DNA from 2 places in the Roseburia sp. OF03-24 genome. Region 2 is predicted to be linked to the other one. Evidence: predicted binding sites of a transcription regulator. Region 2 holds the regulator's gene; the other holds the start of a gene.
The links. The regulator Rex, encoded in region 2, represses fermentation and respiration genes when NADH is low (regulators of the CRP and FNR family bind a similar motif). The targets are predictions, from matches to a motif close to ATTGTTAANTANTTAACAAT.
Positions count from the first base shown of each region.

Region 1: DXA60_RS15735 (acetyl-CoA C-acetyltransferase) is a predicted target of Rex. The motif match lies at 4,818-4,837, and genes of this name have one in related genera.

Region 1 covers NZ_QSCK01000035.1:19,650-27,370, forward strand. Annotated here, with positions in the region: gene DXA60_RS15715 (electron transfer flavoprotein subunit alpha/FixB family protein) at 1-427, opposite strand, end outside; gene DXA60_RS15720 (electron transfer flavoprotein subunit beta/FixA family protein) at 454-1,236, opposite strand; gene DXA60_RS15725 (acyl-CoA dehydrogenase) at 1,405-2,559, opposite strand; gene DXA60_RS15730 (3-hydroxyacyl-CoA dehydrogenase family protein) at 2,589-3,461, opposite strand; gene DXA60_RS15735 (acetyl-CoA C-acetyltransferase) at 3,555-4,736, opposite strand; gene DXA60_RS15745 (cell wall hydrolase) at 5,083-6,222, opposite strand; gene DXA60_RS15750 (HD-GYP domain-containing protein) at 6,447-7,721, shown strand, end outside.
Region 2 covers NZ_QSCK01000021.1:6,939-14,659, reverse strand. Annotated here, with positions in the region: gene alr (alanine racemase) at 1-190, opposite strand, end outside; gene DXA60_RS11620 (NAD(P)H-hydrate dehydratase) at 223-1,785, opposite strand; gene DXA60_RS11615 (redox-sensing transcriptional repressor Rex) at 1,872-2,525, opposite strand; gene abc-f (ribosomal protection-like ABC-F family protein) at 2,651-4,588, opposite strand; gene DXA60_RS11605 (NADP-dependent isocitrate dehydrogenase) at 4,585-5,796, opposite strand; gene DXA60_RS11600 (GntR family transcriptional regulator) at 5,811-6,470, opposite strand; gene DXA60_RS11595 (isopropylmalate/homocitrate/citramalate synthase) at 6,481-7,721, opposite strand, start outside.

The DNA of each region.
Region 1 (7,721 bases), on a different contig from region 2:
ATTCTTTACCAGGTGCAGCAACCAGTGGGAAATCACCGATCTCAAGAGATGTACAGTCTGCTGTCAGACCTGTTTTTACTCTTGCGGAAACAGTAGGTCCTAAATCACGACCGATTGCAGTTGCACCTACTAACATGATCTCCGGTTTGTACTCATTGATTACAGATGCTAATGCATGTGCATACGGCTCTGTTCTGTAGTCTTTTAATTCCGGATCATCTACAACGATAACTCTGTCAGCACCATACTCAGCTAACTGATCTGCTAAGCCTTTTACACCAGATCCGATTAATACTGCGGTTACATCAGTACCTAAATCTTTTGCTAAGTCTTTGCCTTTTCCAAGTAACTCAAATGCAACGCCATCTAATACGTTATCTACCTGCTGTGCAAAGACAAATACTCCTTTATATTCTTCTAATGCCATGTTATTCACCACTTTTCCTTTTTTTATTAGATAATGTGTTTCTCTTTGAATTTGCCGATCAAATATGCTACGGATTCTGCCGGATCAAGGTTTACTTTCTCACCAGCACCCTTTGCAACTTTATCAGATGCTTTTGCAATCTTAGTAGGAGATCCTTTTAAACCAAGATCAGAATCATCAACATCCTTTAAGTCTGCTCTTCCCCAAACGGTTACTTCTTTGTCAAATGCATCGAAGATTCCGCCTGGTGTCATGTAACGCGGCTCATTTAATTCAGAAAGAGCAGTTACCAGACAAGGCATTTTTGCTTTTAACTCATGATATCTGTCTTCGTACTGACGTTTTACAACAACAGAGTCACCCTCTACTTTGATGTCTGCTGCATAAGAGATAACCGGAAGTCCAAGATGCTCAGCGATCTGAGGACCAACCTGTGCAGTATCACCATCGATAGCCTGACGTCCTGTGATGATCAGGTCATAGTCTAAGTTACGAAGTGCACCAGCGATTGTAGTTGATGTTGCCCATGTATCAGCTCCACCTAATACGCGGTCTGTTACAAGAACTGCTTCATCAGCACCCATTGCTAATGCTTCACGAAGAACTGCATCAGCCTTTGGAAGTCCCATAGTAAGAACTGTAACTTTTGCTCCTGTCTCATCTTTGATTCTAAGTGCTGCTTCAAGACCAGCTTTATCATCTGGGTTCATGATAGCAAGCATTGCTGCTCTGTCAAGCGTTCCATCCGGGTTGAACTTAACGCCGCCCTTTGTATCAGGAACCTGTTTAATACATACTACGATATTCATGTATTTTCCACTCCTTATGTTTTATATGTTTAAATTTTACGCGAATTGATTCGAAACACTACGTGTTTCTCATGCGCGTTGCGCTCTCAAATGTCTGAAAAAAATATTCCATTCACGCAAGCGTGATTCCATATTTTTTACAGCCATTCTCAATCCGCTGGATCACGACTATTTCAACAATGCACCTGAAATTACCATACGCTGTACTTCGCTTGTACCCTCGTAGATCTCTGTGATCTTAGCATCACGCATCATACGCTCTACATCATACTCTCTGATATATCCGTATCCACCGAATAACTGAACAACTTCAGTTGTAACTGCCATTGCAGTCTCGGCTGCGAATAATTTAGCTTTTGCAGCTTCTACAGAATATACTTTCTGGGTAGCTTTTGCCATTGCTGCTTTGTAAACTAAAAGCTGTGCAGCTTCGATTCTTGCAGCCATATCAGCAAGTTTGAACTGTGTATTCTGCTGCTGTGCGATAGAACGGCCGAACTGTTTTCTCTCTTTTGTATAAGCGATAGCTCTGTCTAATGCACCCTCAGCGATACCAAGTGCCTGAGCAGCAATACCGATACGTCCACCATCAAGTGTGTGCATTGCGATCGGGAAACCTTTTCCTTCCGGTCCTAACAGATTCTCTTTCGGGATTCTGCAGTCTTCGAAGATCAGCTCATAAGTAGATGATCCACGGATACCCATCTTCTTCTCTTTTGTTCCGAATGAGAAACCAGGAGCTCCCTTATCTACGATAAATGCAGAGAAGTTTTTCTTCTTTCTGCCTCTCTTGTCCTCTGTGATGCTTGTGATAGCGATTACAATATAAACATCTGCTACTTTACCATTGGTAATGAAGCATTTTGATCCATTTAATACCCACTCGTCACCATCTAAAACAGCTTTTGTCTGTGCACCCTGTGCATCAGTACCAGCACCCGGCTCAGTTAATGCGAATGCACCTAACTTCTCGCCTGTTGCAAGTGGTTTTACATATTTCTGTTTCTGCTCTTCTGTACCATATGTCATGATCGGATCGATGCAGAGAGATGTATGTGCAGATACAACAACACCTGTGGTTGCGCAAACTTTAGATAACTCTTCTACGCACATAACGTATGTAAGAGGATCACAACCCTGTCCGCCGTATTCTTTCGGAACCGGGATTCCCATGAATCCGTATTTCTGCATTTTCTTAACCGTTTCTGCCGGGAAAGCTTCTGTCTCATCTGTTTCCTGTGCAAGCGGTTTTACTTCTGTTTCAGCAAATTCCTTGAATAAGGAACGCGCCATTTCATGTTTCTTGTCTAAAGTGAAATCCATGATCTAATTTTCCTCCATAAATATTTATTTTACTGAGCATCGACCGGAGTCTTTGTACGATCAGCATTGTATACATAAAATCCCTTGCCGCTCTTTGCTCCAAGGTTACCACCACGAACCATCTTACGGATCAGTGGGCATGCACGATATTTGCTGTCGCCTGTCTCTTTGTAAAGTACATCCATGATAGCAAGGCAGATATCAAGACCGATGAAATCACCTAACTCTAACGGTCCCATTGGGTGGTTAGCACCAAGTTTCATAGCTGCATCGATACCAGCGATATCGGAAACACCTTCCATTTTGATGAATGCTGCTTCGTTGATCATTGGGATTAAGATACGGTTTACAACGAAACCAGCAGCCTCGTTAACCTGTACCGGAGTTTTACCGATTTCTTCGGAAATTTTCTTAATAGCTGCAACAGTTTCATCCGGAGTATTCACACCAGCGATAACCTCGATTAATTTCATACGGTCTGCCGGGTTGAAGAAATGCATACCAACCATTGGACGGTTTAATCCGTTTCCGATCTCTGTGATAGAAAGACTGGATGTGTTGGAAGCAAAGATGCATTCCGGTTTTGCGATCTCGTCTAACTCTTTGAAAGTAGTTTTCTTTACTTCCATGTTCTCGAAAGCTGCCTCTACGATCAGATCACAGTCTTTGCAAAGGTCTTCTTTTAAACCTGGAGTGATTTTTGCAAGGATGCCGTCAACAGCTTCCTGTGTCATTTTTCCTTTTTCTACTAATCTTGCATAACCTTTTTTGATTTTCTCTTTTCCGCCTTCAGCCCACTCCTGCTTGATATCGCAAAGTGCTACTTCATATCCTTCTACCTGAGCAAATGCTTTTGCAATGCCCTGTCCCATAGTTCCTGCACCAATAACGCCAACCTTCATTTCGGTTACCTCCTGAAAATAATTATGTTAACTGTATGTTTAAAAAATGCAATCCCCGGGAAGTCATTCCCCGGGAATTACTATAAAAAACTATTATCTCTCAACGATTGTAGAGCATCCCATACCACCGCCGATGCAAAGTGTAGCAAGACCTCTCTTAGCGTCTCTCTTCTGCATCTCATGCAGTAATGTAACAAGGATACGGCATCCGGAAGCACCTACCGGGTGTCCTAATGCGATTGCACCACCGTTTACGTTTACTTTTGACATATCGAATTTCAGATCTCTTGCTACTGCGATAGACTGAGCTGCGAATGCTTCGTTTGCTTCGATCAAGTCCATATCATCAATGGATAAACCTGTTTTAGCTAATACTTTTCTTGTAGAAGCAACAGGACCAACACCCATGATCTCTGGCTCAACTCCGCCAAGAGCACCTGCTACCCATGTAGCCATTGGTGTAACACCAAGTTCTTTTGCTTTCTCTTCGCTCATAACAACGATTGCTGCTGCACCATCGTTGATACCGGAAGCGTTACCTGCTGTAACAAGTCCGCCCTCTTTACCAGAGCAGCATTTTAATTTTGCTAAAGACTCAGCAGTTGTGCCAGGACGTGGTCCCTCATCTTTTACGAAATCAACGATCTCTTTTTTAACTTTTACAGGAACCGGAACGATCTCATCATCAAATTTGCCTTCAGCAATTGCTTTCTCACATTTCTGCTGGCTGTTTGCTGAGAACTCATCAAGTTCTTCTCTTGTAATGCCATATTTATCACATACGTTCTCTGCTGTGATCATCATGTGGTAGTGATTGAATGCATCTGTTAATGCATCATTTACCATTGTATCAATGATCGTTGCATTGTTCATACGATATCCAAAACGAGCTTTTGTCATAGCATATGGTGCCATAGACATGTTTTCCATACCACCTGCAACAACGATATCAGCCTCACCTGCCATGATCATGGTAGCTGCATCATTGACACATTTTAAACCAGAACCACAAACAACGTTGATCGTGATTGCCGGAACTTCGATTGGCAGTCCTGCTTTGATTGCTGCCTGACGTGCAACGTTCTGACCCTGAGCTGCCTGAATTACACAACCCATTTTTACCTCGTCAACCATCTCCGGTTTAACGTTTGCTCTTCTTAAAGCCTCTTTGATAACGATTGCACCTAAGTCTGCTGCTGGAGTATTGCTTAATGCTCCACCCATTTTACCGATTGCGGTACGGCAAGCACCTGCTAAAACTACTTTCTTTGCCATTTTGAATTCTCCTTTCAATTTAACACAAAGCTCTGCATTTGCAGAGAATTTGTTTCTTTCTCTTTCATTTTGCCGAAAAATGCTGTTAATTTTTTAACAATCTTTTTTAAAAAAATAAATTCAAACTTCCGATTGAAATTTATCTTTTTTCTCTTTCATTTTTAAAAGCTTATTTGCTATGTAATCAGCTATTTTTCTGCATTTCTTGTACTTTCATATGCTAACATATTTCACAATTAATTGCAATAGCTTTCTTTATTTTTCATCCTTGTAAACAATTTTTTACATCCTTTTTGCTCCATTTTGCGGGGTTTTTTGTTAAATTTTTATCATTTTATCATTTTGTTTAATAAAACACATGATTACCTATAACTGTTCCTTCTATAATGCCGTTATTCACACGAAAATACAGACAATTTGTTGTGCTCGTTCCACCCAGCACCGCCTGTGCTGCACTCATACAATCAGAAGCAACTCCCTGCTCCAGACGGTATGCAAGACGACCGCTGGCAACCGGAGAGAACTGCCCTCCCTGATAAATCACACCGGAAACTGTATTCGGAAAATAGGAACTTCTGACACGGTTCATGATCACGCTGCCCACCGCAAGTTTTCCATCATATGGCTCGCCCCATGCCTCACACTGGATGATGGCAGCTAACAGATACGCATCGCTCTGGGCCGGTGCGTATGTCACATTCGACCTGTTTTCCTGTTCCTGCTTTTTGATGGCTGCAAGGCGCGCAGCATCCTCTTTTGCCTTCTGTATCTCAAGCTGCTTTTCGTATTCGATCATTTTCTTGATCTTTGCATCGATCGACTCCACATCGGACTGTGCATCTTCAATTTTCTCGCTGGATTCCTGTATCTTCTTCTGCGTATCCTCGATCAGGCTGTTGACTTTTTCCTGCTCTTTCTGTTTTTCCTGCTGTAATACAGTCAGTTCTTCCTTCTGCTTCTCGAGTTCCTTTTTCTGTTCTTTGATCTGCTCCGTGAGCTCCTGATATGCCGTAAGCATATTTCTGTCGTACTGATTGATTGCACTTGTATATTCCGCCTGATTTAAAAATTCTGCGATGGAGGACGCATGAATAAGCATGTCCCATACAGACTGATTGCCATTTTCATAAATATACTGAATGCGCACTTTCATATCTTCATACTGCTCTGCTGATCGTTCCTCGGAACGTTTCAGATCTTCCGCCGCCGTATTGATCTCGTCCTCTTTCTGTGCTGCCTGCTGCTCTAACTGGTTCATATCGGAAGTGATCGTATTTAACTGTCCATTCAGTCCGCTAAGGTCGCTCTCCAACCCCTGTTTTTCATTGGTCAGGCTGTCCACCTGATCTTTCGCATCTTCTTTCTGTTTCTTAAGGTCTGTGATCTGGTCTTTTGCCTTATCAATATCTTTCTGTGTCGTTCCTGCATGGACAGTTGCCGTAACAAGCATGCAGCCGGTCAGTATTCCTCCCAGGATTCTTCTCAAAAAATTGTGTCTCATGCTGTTCCTTTCGGCTGAACAGTAACCTTTCGGCTGCTGTTGTATTTTTCGTTCATTGTATTTCTTCTATTAATATGGTATTATAGCATGTAAAGCACAATATGAATATTAATTTTTTCACATACCATTATTGGGGGAATATTCAGGCATCTGGTGTCTGGATATGGTATAAAAAAGCCTGATAATCATCACAGGGGGAGGATTTACCTATGCAATTTGTAAAAACAGCAGATTTAAAACCCGGCATGAGACTTGCAAAACCAATCTACAATAAGATGGGTGTTCTTCTTTATGAAAGAGACACACTTTTAACCATGCAGGGTATTAACAGTATCGAAAACTTTGGTCTGATCGGTATTTTTATTCTTGAGCCGGCAGAGCCGGTACCGCCTCTTTCCAGAGAGGATCTTGAATTCGAACAGTTCCAGACGATATATGTTTTTAAACTAAAAGAAAATATGGATCGTCTGCAGGCCAATCAGGCACCTGTTTCGCTGAGCGATCTCGTCCGGGACATCCAGACACATTACGGCAGTCTTGATCACAAATTAAATTTTGCACAAAACCTGCGAAGTTCTGCAGATTTTGTTTACAAACATTCCATCAGTGTCGGCATTCTCTGTGCGATGATCACAAATCAGATGCATCTGCCTGCTGCAGAACAGACAGCCCTTATCACAGCTGCGCTTCTCTACGATTTTGGTTATCTGTATGTACCACAGACAGTGTTAGACAAGGGGGATGACCTTACAACAGCAGATAAGGATTTTATCCAGCTCAACTTAGAGCGCGGTTATGAAACGCTCCGCCCGGACCGTGGTGATTATAAATTCCCGGTACATACGCTTGATATCATCCAGCAGATCATTTTTAAAAACAGCCGTACTTTAAAAGTCAAAGAACCGGCAGACAATATCCGTCTTCTCGTCGATATTTTAGCAGTAGCGGACGAATTTGACCATCTGACCGCAATGAACATTAACAAACCGCCAATTTCAGAAATTGCTGCCATGGGACGTCTGAAAAAGGATAAAGCCACCTACAATCCGCTCGTACTTTCCGCTTTAGCAGAATGTATCCATATTCTTCCGACCGGTGCATGTGTTGATCTTTCCGATGGAGAAAAAGCCCTTGTGCTTGCAGAGAATCCGGCTGATTTTCTTCATCCGATGGTACTGAAGTTTTCCACAAACATGATATACGATTTAAGTGACCCGGTGATCAGTAAATCTTTAAAGATCACAGATATCATGAAAACTATGGACAACCGCATCGCTTTAGACAAAGATTCTGTCAAACAATTTGTCTCTGATGCCTATATCAAAGAAACGGCAGACCGTTTCCGCAAGGTTAAACTTCAGATTGCCCAGCACAAGCAAAGTGAGCTGGAACAGAAAGCTGCAAGTGCTTTAATGAGCAGTGCTTCCGTGATCCCACAGAATGCCGGCACAGAAAAATCACTGACACAAAAAAAGACACGCAAA
Region 2 (7,721 bases):
CTGCATAACCATAAAGATAATCCAGTTTTTCAATCGTCTCTGCAATCTCTACGGCACCATGTCCGTAGCCATCTGCCTTAATGACAGCCATAATTTTTGTGTCTTTTGCAATGTTTCCGCGCATCGCATCCATGTTGTGTAGAATTGCATCCAGATCGATTTCCGCATGCACTCTGCTGTATCTGTTCATGTTGATCCTCCATCTATTTTGTGTACCGTTTTTTATTCAACGAATTTTTGTTCATTATCGACCGGCTTTGTAGTATAAATATTCAGAACTTTTTTAATACCACAGATCAGATCTGAGGCTGTAAGCCCCTGTAACCCCGTTGTGCGTATCATAAGATCACCGGACAGGCCATGAAGATATACCCCAAGAGGAGCCGCCTGGTAAGGTGTTATTTTCTGTGCCATAAATGTACCGATCACACCACTTAACACATCTCCGCTTCCTGCTGTTGCCATTCCGGAATTGCCGGAAAGATTCAGGTATTTTTTACCATCCGGCAGTGCAGTTACGGTATGTTCGTCTTTTAAGACACATACAACGTGATATTCTTTTGCATAATCCGCAGCAGTCTGAAGTAAATGATGCTGGATCTCACTGACTGTTTTTCCGGTAAGCCGGCTCATCTCTCCGGGATGAGGTGTGATCACTGCCGGGATTTTAAAATTTTTCCAGATATCTGCCTCTGGTAAGTCATTCTGCTCTGCTATCAGATTTAACGCATCCGCATCAAAAAGAATTGCTTTCTTTTCCTGTGACGTTCCATATTCTAACACAAAATTTAATATCTGTGCAGCAGTTTTTTCTTTCCCAAGCCCGGGACCTGCCACAATGGCATCTGCCCAATCAAAAGCCTCCTGTAATACAGCCTTCCCCGGAGCAGCATTTTTATCATAAGTAGTAAGAACCGCCTCTGGAACACAGCTCTGTAAAATAATCCTGTTTTCTTCCGGCGTCAGCACACGCACCAGACCGCATCCTGTGGCGTAAGCAGCTTTTGCAGATAAAACTGCCGCCCCTGCCATATTGACACTTCCTGCGATCAGCAAAAGTTTTCCATAGTTTCCTTTATTAGAATGACTTTTTCTCTCCGGGAGCAGCAATAAATCTTTCGTTTCCAATGCCATTACTGACGGTGTCTCTCCCAGCCAGCTTTCTTTCGTGATACCGATATCACATACGATCACTCTGCCGGCATATTCATTTCCCGGCCAGAGAATACTGCCTAATTTCGCAAATGCGAATGTGATCGTGATATCTGCACGAAATGCCATACCAAGGACAGCACCTGTATCTGCAGAAATTCCGGATGCAATATCCACTGCCACTTTTTCTCCCGGAAGTGTATTCATACAACATAATATATCTGCATAAGTACCAGTCACGTCTCTCGACAACCCTACACCAAATAGTGCATCTATGACAGTTGTTGGTCTGATCTGTTCCGGTAAATCCGTATAGACAGGAACACCATATGCATTTAAAATATCCTGCTGGATTCTGTTTTGCTCCGAGCAATGATCTTTATTTCCAGCAAAAACAACTGTAACAGTATGTCCCTCCAGAAATAAAAGGCGGGCGATCGCAAGACCATCTCCACCATTATTTCCGCTGCCGCATACGATAAGAACTTCTGAGAGATCGACCTTTTGCTTATGGAGTTCATTTACAAATGTTATTGCTGCACGCTCCATCAGAAGAAGTCCCGGAACCTTAAAATGTGAAACGGTATTTGCGTCATATTTTTGCATTTCCCTGCTGTTTACAAGATACTTCATGATAATAAGCCCCCTGTTATAAGCAAAAAACGCCGCACAAAGATCTGTGCGGCAGCTAATTGCTTCCTGAATTTATGGCACCCTTTTCAGTTGCCGTTTTCTTCTGCTTTTTTGTTTCTGACAATGTTGTAAGATAACTGCATCAAACTGTCGGAAAGATGTACATTCTCTACAACAACATTTTTATCAATGAGCTCCAGGTCTACATGCGCAAAATTCCAGATTGCGCGGATTCCAAGTCCGACTAGTCTGTTTGCAATGGCATCAGCCTTTTCCTTTGGCATAGTAAGCGCCGCAATATCCACCTGATTTTCTGCACAGAAACTCTCTAATTCATCCAGCATGCGGATTTTGATTCCACGCACGGTCACACCGTCCAATGCAGGATTTACATCAAACAGTCCTATGATCACAAAACCAAGTTTTTCAAATTTCACATAGTTTGTAAGTGCCTGTCCAAGATTACCTGCACCCACCACAATAATATTGTGTCTTTCATTTAAACCTAATATCTTACCGATTTCCTCATATAAAAACTTTACATTATAACCATAACCCTGCTGGCCAAAACCACCAAAATTATTCAGATCCTGTCTGATCTGGGATGCAGTCACATTCATTCGTTTACTCAGATCATTGGATGATATACGTTCTACACCGGCATCTAAGAGTTCTCCGAGGTAGCGGTAATAACGCGGCATTCTCCGGATAACTGCCTGTGATATTTCTTTTTCCTGCACAAAAGGTTCCACCTTTCTTACGTTCTCTCGTTTATTATAGTGATTTCCCCTGTGTCTGTCAATGTGTGAAAAATTTAACTATCTTTTTTTCAATAAGATATTTTCTGTTTTGTCAGGAAATATCATCAATCAGTTCCATCTAACTGCATTGACAGCTCTTCCCAGGTTTCATAGCAGGTTTCCAGTCGTTCCCTGCACTCCTGCTGTCTTGCTGCAAGCTCATTTAATTTTGCGGAATTAACTGCGTTTTCCGGCTTTGCACATTCTTCATCGATCATGCTTATTTCACTTTCAAGTGCGGCAATCTCTTCCTCGGCTTTTTTTAAACTGTTTTCAATTTTACGAATCCTTGCCTGCTCTGCTTTTTGTGCCTGCCAGTCGAGCTTATTAACGGCATCATCCTGTTTCTTAGGCTGCACATCTGAAGTTTCTGGCTGTTTCACATACAACTGCGTCATAATATCATGTTTTTCCAGATAATAATCATAATTTCCGATATAATTTACAATTGTTTCACCTGTCAGCTCCAGGATTCTTGTTGCTGTCTGATTGATAAAATAGCGGTCATGTGAAACAAAAAATACCGTTCCTGTATACTGGTTTAATGCAGATTCCAAAATTTCCTTGGATGTAATGTCCAGATGGTTTGTCGGCTCATCTAAAATAAGAAAATTAGCATCTGAAAGCATCAGTTTTGCCAGAGAGACACGGCCTCTTTCACCACCGCTTAAATCTGAGATCCGCTTAAACACATCATCATTTGTAAATAAAAAGGCTGCCAGTACATTGCGGATCTTTGTGTTGTTCAGCTCTGGATAAGCATCTGAGATCTCTTCAAATATGGTTTTTTCCATATGTAAAAGCTGATGTTCCTGATCGTAATATCCAATGTGAACATTCGAACCAAGTGTTACCGTACCACCATCTGCCTGTATCAGATTATTGATGATCTTTAAGATGGTCGTTTTCCCGGTTCCGTTATTGCCGATCAGTGCTACCCGCTCCCCACGTTTAATCTCGAATGAGATATCCGAAAACAATGTAACCGGCGGATATGATTTTGCAAGACCTGACACCGTAAGGACATCATTTCCGCTGACCACATTTGGCTCTAACACGATCTTAATGTCTGTATTGTCCTCAACCGGTTTTTCAATACGTTCTATCTTGTCTAACATCTTTTCGCGGCTCTCCGCACGCTTGATGGATTTTTCACGGTTAAACGATTTTAACTTTGTGATAACTTCTTCCTGATGTCTGATCTCACGCTGCTGATTATAATATTGTTTTAACAGATCTTCACGGACTTTTGCTTTCTTCTTCGCAAAATCCGAGTAATTTCCCTGATATACATACGCTTTATGCTGGAAAATCTCTACAACTTTTGTGACAACGCGATCCAGAAAATAACGGTCATGTGCTACGATCACAACAGCCCCTTTGTAAGCCCGCAGAAAATTCTCAAGCCAGCGGATCGACTCCATATCCAGATGGTTTGTCGGCTCATCTAAAAGTAATACATCCGGCTTTGTGACTAAGAGTTTGCCAAGCGAAACCCTGGTTTTCTGTCCTCCGGACAATTCATTCATCTGTTTTGTTAAATCTTCGTCCGAAAAACCAAGTCCTTTTAAAATACCGGTTACTTCACTCCGGTATGCATATCCGCCCTGCAGTTCAAATTCGTGGCTCAGACGATGATAAACCTCCATCAGTTTTTCCAGTTCCCCACCGGTCTGCTGATTCATTTCTGACTCCATATTGCGGAGTTTCTGTTCCATTTCAAGGATGTCAGCTCTTGCATTAAGAACTTCGTCATAAATGGTTCTGTGCCCCGATACATCCTGATACTGTGCCAGATAACCGATTGTTTTATCTTTTGCAAGGATCACTTCACCGGTATCGGACGTTTCTTCGCCCATAATAATTTTAAGCAGCGTAGACTTGCCGGCACCATTGATGCCGACAATCGCTGCTTTTTCGTTTGCTTCAATATGAAAACTTACATCTTTTAAGATCTCATCTGTTCCAAAAGACTTTGAGATACTCTGACATGACAAAATCATTTTAAACTTTCCTCTAATGTTGTTCTGATTGCCTTGATGAAATTTTCGCTGTTTAATACAACCGGATTCGGATTTGTAGTAATCAGCGCAAGGTCTTTTGTCATTTTACCATCTTCAATGGTCTTTATACAAGCCTTTTCAAGTTTTTCTGCAAAATCAGATAATGCCTGGTTAGAATCAAGTTCTCCACGTTTCTTAAGTGCACCTGTCCATGCAAAAATAGTTGCAACAGAGTTTGTGGATGTCTCCTCACCTTTTAAGTGTTTGTAATAATGGCGCTGTACCGTTCCATGTGCAGCTTCATATTCATAATATCCATCCGGGGAAACTAATACAGAAGTCATCATGGCAAGTGAACCAAATGCACTTGAAACCATATCACTCATGACATCTCCATCATAATTTTTACATGCCCAGATATAACCACCCTCAGACTTCATTACACGTGCAACTGCATCATCGATCAATGTATAAAAATAGGTAATACCTGCTTTTTCGAATTTTTCTTTGTACTCTGCATCAAAGATTTCCTGAAAAATGTCTTTAAAGGTATGATCGTATTTTTTTGAAATCGTATCCTTTGTTGCAAACCACAGATCCTGTTTTGTATCCAGCGCATAATTAAAACAGCTTTTTGCGAAACTTTCAATGGAATTGCAAAGGTTATGCTGTCCCTGAACAACGCCTGCTCCGGTAAAGTTGTGGATCAGTTCTCTCGTCTCTGTACCATCTTCCGCTGTATATACCAGCTCACATTTGCCTGCTCCAGGAATCTTCATCTCAGTTGCTTTATATACATCGCCATATGCATGACGCGCGATCGTGATCGGTTTTTTCCAGTTCTTTACACATGGCTCGATCCCTTTTACAACGATCGGTGCACGGAATACCGTTCCATCTAACATGGCGCGGATCGTACCATTCGGGCTTTTCCACATTTCTTTTAAATTATATTCTGTCATACGTGCTGCGTTTGGTGTGATCGTTGCACATTTTACAGCAACACCGTATTTCTTTGTTGCATTGGCAGAGTCAACGGTAACCTGATCATTTGTCTCATTACGATGCTCTAATCCAAGATCATAATACTCTGTTTTTAAATCAATAAACGGCAGAAGTAATTCATCTTTGATCATTTTCCAGAGGATTCTTGTCATCTCATCTCCGTCCATCTCTACCAGTGGTGTTGTCATTTTGATTTTTTCCATTATGTTCTCCTTTTCTATTGAAATAAATTGTCCCATCCGTAATTGTCCATATTGTGAATGGTGTTCATCATATGCTCATTTGCAAGTTTTTCTGCCAGATTGGCATCATGTTTTTTTAATGCTTCCACAATCTGTCTGTGTTCCTGATTCGATTGCACAGAACGTTTTGGATCTGCAAGTGTGATTTTACGTACACGCTGCACATAATGATGAAAATCAAGCAGCACATGTTTCAGCTCTTTACTGTCAGAAGCGTTATATAAAATTTCATGGAAACGGTTATCTAATTCCACGACTTGTTCTGAATTTCCTTTTGCTGCATGGAAATCAGACAGATATATATTTTCATCCAGTTCATCTAACTGCTCTTTTGTGATATTGTCCGCAGCCCACTTTGCACACAGTCCCTCCAAACGTGACCGTATCTCGTAAATATCCTGAATATCTTTCTTGGAAATACCTACAACATAAGCACCCTTATTCGGAATGATGGTGACTAATCCTTCCAGTTCAAGCTGGCGGAGCGCCTCACGCACCGGAGTACGGCTGACGCCTAACTCTTCGCCGATATTTTTTTCCTTCAGTTCTTCGTCTGTCGCATATTTTCCGGATAAAATATTCTCACGGATCGTATGGAACACACGGGAACTTAAGGAATAATTATCCTCTCCCATATATGACACCTCATGCTCCTATTGTTACATTTAATTCCTTACAGCATTTTTCAATTTCTTCTACTAATTCCTTATCCGTCAGTACCGTAACACGTCCATCCTCATACTGCTTGTCTACCCAGACTTTTACTTTTTTTACAAGTTCTGAGTTCTTATCGACACTCTTATCTTTCGGAAGATGATAATATGAGTTGATCCAGAGAGCAATTCCTGCAAGACCGGATGTGTTGGAAACAGATACTAATGGCGGTCTGTTTAAGAATTTTCCGGTATCAAAAATATTATAGATCTCCTCATTTTTCAGAAGTCCGTCCGCATGGATTCCAGCTCTTGTAACGTTAAAATTACTGCCGACAAACGGTGTACGGCTCGGCTGCACATATCCAAGCTCTTTTTCAAAATATTCCGCCAGCTCTGTGATCACTGTGGTATCCATACCATCGAGTGTTCCCTTTAACTGTGCATATTCAAAAACCATAGCCTCAAGCGGTGTGTTACCGGTACGCTCTCCGATACCGAACAGGGAGCAGTTGACACCACTGGCTCCATAAAGCCATGCCGTCGTAGAGTTATTAACTGCTTTATAGAAATCATTATGACCATGCCATTCGATCAGTTCAGAAGGTACACCTGCATGTGTGGTCAGACCATAAATGATACCCGGTACACTTCGCGGAATCACAGCACCAGGGAAATTCACTCCATATCCCATAGTATCGCAGGCACGGATCTTGATTGGAATCTTATATTCATCCATCAGCTTCATAAGCTCCACACAGAACGGAATTACAAAACCGTAAATATCAGATCTTGTGATATCCTCCAAATGACAGCGTGGACTGATACCTGTTTCCAAACACTCACGGATGACACTCAGGTAAAGATTCATGACCTCTCTTCTTGTCATTTTCATTTTATAGAAAATATGATAATCCGAGCAGCTTACCAGAATACCTGTCTCACGCAGACCGATATCTTTTACTAACTGGAAGTCTTGTTTGCTTGCCCGAATCCAGCTTGTAACTTCCGGAAATTTATAACCGCGCTCTAAACATTTATAGACGGCATCTCTGTCTTTTTTGCTATATAAAAAGAATTCACTCTGTCGTATCAGACCCTTCGGTCCACCCAGGCGATGCAGATAATCATAGATCGTCACGATCTGTTCTGTTGTATAAGGTGCCCTTGACTGCTGTCCATCACGAAATGTCGTATCTGTGATCCAGATATTTTCAGGCATATTATGTGGTA